Agarilytica rhodophyticola: one gene and its partner. The protein of the gene in region 1 interacts with the protein of each later gene in a pairwise test. Links are inferred from orthologs where the notes say so. Each region holds a gene or a part of one and is shown in the gene's direction. Other genes may lie near its edges.

Region 1 (2,812 bases):
GAGCTAAATTTGAAAGAAATAGGCATGGTGCTTGAAGTTTCAGAATCTCGTATTAGTCAGATACACAGCCAAGCTGCGGCTCGTCTACGGGCGAGACTAAAAGACTGGATATCATAGCATCATCACACATCAGCATATCTCCCTTCAAGGTATTTAACTGCATTAAAACCCTTTCCCAAAATTTTAAATATTACGCCAATGATGTGCAAACTTTTGGGGTAATAAGAAGTTGAGAGATGTTTATATAGGAACTAAAAGTCATTTCCAAATTAAAAAACTGGATGACTGGCTACAAGCAGCTAGACTTGATATGAGGAACAGCGTTGAACTGCAAATCAATGTCTGCTAAGCCGTTGGTTTTTTGTAAAGGGATCTGGCCTATACGAGCAGTCATTTATTGTAGAACTGTTCGACAAAATCCTGGTAGCAGAAATTTGGAGGTTGTGTTGGATAAAAATATGAAAATTCTCATTGTTGATGACTTTTCGACAATGCGTCGCATCATCAAAAACTTGTTGCGAGACCTTGGCTTTACTAATACTCAGGAAGCAGATGATGGCTCAACTGCTTTGCCTATGTTGCGGGGTGGAGATTTCGATTTTCTAGTCACCGACTGGAATATGCCTGGCATGACCGGGATAGAATTGCTCAAAGAGGTACGAGCTGACGGCAAGCTCGTGTCGTTGCCTGTGCTTATGGTAACAGCGGAAGCCAAACGTGACCAAATTATTGAGGCGGCACAAGCTGGGGTAAATGGGTATGTTGTGAAACCTTTTACTGCTCAGGTGTTGAAAGAGAAAATCGACAAGATTTTTGAACGAGTCGATGGTTAACAACTACTACATATAGGTTGCTTAATGGAAAACACTGAACCATTGCAAGATGATCAGCAGTTTGTAGCTAGTCTTCAAGATTGTGCAAATCAGCTGGTTGAAAAGCTACAAGCAGATAATTACGACGAGGCTTCGGAGCTGATTCACAACCTCGTTGAAGCACGTAACAGCCATATTTTTCGCTCAGTCGGACAGCTTACACGAGGCTTACACGACGCTATCGTAAACTTTCATGTCGACTCCGAACTTGATCAGCCATCGGGTTCAGGCAGCGATGTTGAAATTAGCGATGCATCTGACCGCTTACAGTACGTGATGAACTTAACTCAAGATGCTGCCGATAAAACCATGGATAAGGTAGAAGCTGCTGCTCCTATTGCAATGAACCTAGGTGAGGAGTCGGCAAAATTAAAAGAAGAGTGGAAGCGTTTAAAGCGTCGCGAAATAGATAAAGATGAATTTAAGGTATTGTACGACCGCATCGATGGATTTCTAGATAAGATGGGAGATGGTACCGAAGAACTTAATAAACATTTACAAGACATTATTCTTGAGCAAGGCTTTCAGGATTTGACAGGTCAGGTATTGAAAAAAGTTATTGGCCTGGTAAGTGATGTTGAAAAAGAGCTTGTTAACCTGATGAGAATTGCATGCCAGGTAGAAGAAGTGACGGGCCTTGCTGATAACGAAAAGCTAGAGCCAGAAAATGTGCACAGTCGAGCTGCTGGCGAGGGGGTTGGGCCGCAAATTCATGCGGATAAGTTGTCGGACGTTGCGTCCAGCCAAGATGAAGTTGATGATTTGCTTTCTAGTTTAGGGTTTTGAGGAGCGCTGAATGAGTTTTGGCGATGATGAAGAGATCCTTCAAGACTTCTTAGTTGAAGCGGGGGAAATAATCGAGTTGCTTTCCGAGCAACTTGTCGATCTTGAACAACGACCAGATGATATCGATCTACTTAACGCAATATTTCGCGGGTTTCACACAGTTAAAGGTGGTGCAGGATTTTTGCAGTTGAACGCGATGGTAGACTGTTGTCATATCACAGAAAACCTATTCGATATTTTACGCAATGGCAAACGGGCGGTAACACCAGAATTAATGGATGTGGTGTTACAAGCGCTGGATACGGTAACGAACCAATTCTCACAGATTACCAATCGTGAAGAACCTTCACCAGCAGACCCGGCATTGATTAAGCAGTTAGAGCGTCTAGTATCCTTAGAAGATCTCAATGGTGATGACGGTGGCGGTGACGAGGAATCTGCGCCACCTGCTCCTGAGGCAGGCTCGCAAGCAGAGCCTGCTAGTGATGATAAAATTAATATCACTGATGATGAATTCGAAGAATATCTCGATGCTATCGATGAAAAAGAAGGAGCAAATGCGCAAGCCAGCTCGCAAACGGCCGATTCTGATAACGACGATATTTCAGAAGATGAGTTCGAGGCTCTACTCGATAAATTACACGGCAGTGGCAGCCCAGGTGCCTCTCAAGCGGATAAACCTGCTACCTCATCATCTGCTGATGGTAATAAAGATATTACTGAAGATGAATTTGAAGATTTACTTGATAAGTTACATGGCAGCGGTAAAGCGCCTTCTGCACCCTCTGCGAGTGAAACTGAAAGTGCGCCTTCTGCTGATAATAATGGTGCTGGTAAGCAATCTGGCGACGATAACCTTATTACAGACTCCGAATTCGAAGACTTATTAGATCAGCTACATGGTAAAGGCAAAGGCCCTGAAACTGCTGCTAAGCCTAAACCTGCGGCCAAATCAAAGCCCGATGCTGCTGCTAAGAAAGATAAAATAGTTGCAGCGCCCCCTAAGGCTGCCAAACCTCCTGAGCCCGCGGCCAAGCCTGAACCACCCAAGCGGGAGCCAGCTGGAGGCGGGCAAAATAATGCAGCGCCAGCAGAAACGACCGTTAGGGTCGATACCCAGCGCCTAGACGATATTATGAATATGGTCGGTGAGT
Region 2 (3,177 bases), 1.5 Mb from region 1 along the record:
TCTAGCCGTTGACGACTCAGCATCAATGCGCCAAATGGTAGGGTTTACCCTTAAAAGTGCTGGCCACGATGTTCATGAGGCAGGGGACGGGGTTGAGGCATTGAAGGTTGCTAAAAATCAAACGGGTTTTGATTTGGTAATCTCAGATATCAATATGCCGAATATGGATGGTATTTCTCTTATTAAGGAGCTGCGCAAGTTACCACCATTTAAGTTCACTCCAATTTTAATGTTAACAACCGAATCGAGCGCCGACAAAAAGAGTGAAGGTAAATCCGCAGGTGCTACCGGATGGATAGTGAAGCCATTCAACCCTGACCAGTTGATTGCGACTATAAATAAAGTCTTGTAGTAACAACTTTTTCATTTATTTTTAGAGAACCTTATGGCTATCGATTTATCCCAATTCCATCAAGTATTCTTCGAAGAAAGCTTTGAGAATGTCGATATCATGGAAACCTCACTGATGGAGTTGGATCTGGATGAGGTGGACAGTGAGACAATTAACGCAATATTCCGTGCGGCCCATTCAATAAAGGGTGGCAGTGCTACCTTCGGTTTTAGTGCCATTGCCAGTTTTACTCATATCTTAGAAACGTTGCTTGATCAGATTCGAGGTGGCGAGAGAGAGTTGACGGGTGATGATGTCGACTTATTTCTGAAGTCGGTAGATTGTCTACGGGAAATGCTGGATTTGTTGAAAACTGGTGAGGACTCTGAAACAGAACTATCGCGTGAAGTTTCAGCGAAATTCTCAGCAAAGCTCGAGGGTAATGTCGTCGAAGCTGAGGCTCCAGCGACTGATTCCGGCGATGCAGAATCAGCCGCTGAGAGCGCACCGGCTGAAATACCTTGCTGGCATATTTTGTTTCGTCCTGGTAGAGATGTGCTTAAAACGGGTAATGATTCCCTACGCTTAATTAATGAGTTAAATGAGCTAGGTGAGATGAAATGCTCTGCTAAAACAGATGAGCTTCCTTTGCTCGATAAGTTAGAACCTGAAGCAAGCTATTTATACTGGGAAATAGAGTTATCAACAGACGCTGAACTTAGCCAGATAGAAGAAATATTTGCCTGGGTAATCGATGAATCAGAAGTTGTTATAAAAGCCTCTTCGCCTGGTGCTATGGAAGAAAGTACAGAGGTGCAAGCAGTTAGCGAAAATGCAACTAAAGAGCCTGAGCAAAATAGTAATGACGATGATATTGAAACTTTCTGGTCAATTGATTTTGTTCCTGGAGTTGAAATTTTAAGAACAGGTAATGATCCCTTAAAGATTTTTCAGGCACTAACAGAAATCGGTAAAATAAAATCCATTACCGCAAGCTCCCAATTTCCCGAGTTTAGTTCCATTGATCCCGAGTTGTGTTATCTAAGGTGGATAGTTCTACTCGATGCTAAAGATGATGATAAAGAGAAAATAGAAAAAGCATTTGAGTGGGTCAAAGATGATTCAGAGTTAGAAGTAAAATCTGTTTCAGGTCTATTTACTGAGGAATTGCAAAAAACCTCGGAACAGGAAACGACCACTGAAGCGGCTGCAAATACAGCGACCACAAAAGCTGCCGCAGCCAAGCCTAAAACTGCGCAAAAACCGAAGGCTCCTGCTAAAAAAGCTAATGCGGAATCATCCTCGATTAGAGTGGGTATCGATAAGGTAGATAATCTAATTAATATGGTTGGTGAGCTGGTTATTACCCAGTCTATGTTAGGTCAGTTAGGTTCTGACTTTGATCTTGAACGCTTACCTAAATTGTTGGAAGGTCTTGGCCAGCTAGAGCAAAATACTAGAGAATTGCAAGAAAGTGTTATGCGCATAAGGATGTTGCCCATTAGCTTTGTCTTTAGTCGCTTTCCGAGAATGGTGAGAGATTTGAGCCAATCTCTAAATAAAGATTTGAACCTAGAGATTTTAGGTGATCAAACAGAGCTGGATAAAACAGTACTAGAAAAAATTGGTGATCCTCTGGTTCACTTAGTGCGAAACGCAGTTGATCATGGTGTCGAAACGCCAGAGGAAAGACGGCAAAAAGGCAAACCTGAACAAGGTAATGTCACACTAAATGCGTATCACCAAGGTGGCAACGTAGTGATTGAAGTTGTCGATGATGGTAAAGGTTTAGATCCAGAATCTCTGAAACAAAAAGCGATTGAAAAAGAAGTTATCACGGCATCAGAGGCAGAATCCTTAACTAATGAGCAGGCTTTTGACTTAATTTTTCAGCCTGGATTTTCCACCGCCAAGCAAATTAGTGATGTCTCTGGACGCGGCGTCGGCATGGATGTGGTAAAAAGAAATATTCAAGCACTAAATGGCGCCATTGATATTACCTCTGAAGTGAATCAAGGCTCTACCATTACTATTCGTTTACCTCTAACTTTGGCTATATTGGATGGCCAGCTAGTGAGAGTCGGTAAAGAAACATATATTTTCCCCATTGTGTCCATTGTCGAATCTCTCCAATGTAAATCAGAATATATCAACAAAGTTGCTGGTGGCAGTGATGTATTCAGGTTACGTGATGAATATGTTCCTATTTTACAACTCGCTAAAGTATTTAATATTGAAGTCGATAATTACGATTTAGAAGGCTCCCTAATGGTTGTGGTCGAATCAGAGGGGGATAAGGTTGGTATTATCGTAGATGAATTACTAGCGCAACAGCAAGTGGTCATTAAAAGCCTTGAACATAATTATCAACGAGTGGAAGGTATTTCAGGAGCAACAATTCTTGGCGATGGTACGGTCGCACTTATTGTAGATATTCCCGGTATTGCCCGCTTAGCTGAAGAGAGTAGTTTATTAATTAACGCCGCCACACAGGCCAATGTTTCTAACCAAAACCATCTTATACAGTAAGTGGGTTTGTAGAGGTTTTTATGCAGATACAAAATGACAACTCATCCGCCAGCGATTCTGTACGCAGTATAAACTCACATACGGGTATGGAATTTGAGTCAGATGAAACAGATCAGTTTTTAACTTTCATCGTTGCTGGTGAAGAGTATGGAGTCGATATTTTATGTGTTCAAGAGATTAGAGGCTGGGAGTCCGCAACCCCAATTCCTAATGCACCTGCTCATATAAAAGGCGTAATTAATCTGCGTGGTACGATTGTTCCTATTATTGATCTACGACAATGCTTTGGTATGGAAAGTATTGAGTACACGCCGATT

Evidence for each region. Proteins that work in one complex are often made in the same cells at the same time.
Region 2: the proteins of BVC89_RS11770 (region 1) and BVC89_RS17835 interact in binary tests that used the Escherichia coli proteins (3 or more experiments, as listed by UniProt). The link is inferred for Agarilytica rhodophyticola from one-to-one orthologs.

What each region holds. Positions count from the first base shown.
Region 1 is NZ_CP020038.1:2,765,608-2,768,419, forward strand. The notes cover bases 1-2,757. They hold BVC89_RS11770 (protein phosphatase CheZ), read left to right. Parts: upstream 1-857; coding sequence 858-1,658; downstream 1,659-2,757. Other genes in these bases: BVC89_RS11760 (RNA polymerase sigma factor FliA), read left to right, coding at 1-117; cheY (chemotaxis response regulator CheY), read left to right, coding at 447-833; BVC89_RS11775 (chemotaxis protein CheA), read left to right, coding at 1,669-2,757. In the rest of the region: more of BVC89_RS11775, read left to right, coding at 2,758-2,812.
Region 2 is NZ_CP020038.1:4,253,942-4,257,118, reverse strand. The notes cover bases 1-3,122. They hold BVC89_RS17835 (chemotaxis protein CheA), read left to right. Parts: upstream 1-385; coding sequence 386-2,860; downstream 2,861-3,122. Other genes in these bases: BVC89_RS17830 (chemotaxis protein CheW), read left to right, coding at 2,881-3,122; BVC89_RS17840 (response regulator), read left to right, coding at 1-352. Also shown: more of BVC89_RS17830, read left to right, coding at 3,123-3,177. UniProt on the Escherichia coli protein: Involved in the transmission of sensory signals from the chemoreceptors to the flagellar motors. CheA is autophosphorylated; it can transfer its phosphate group to either CheB or CheY.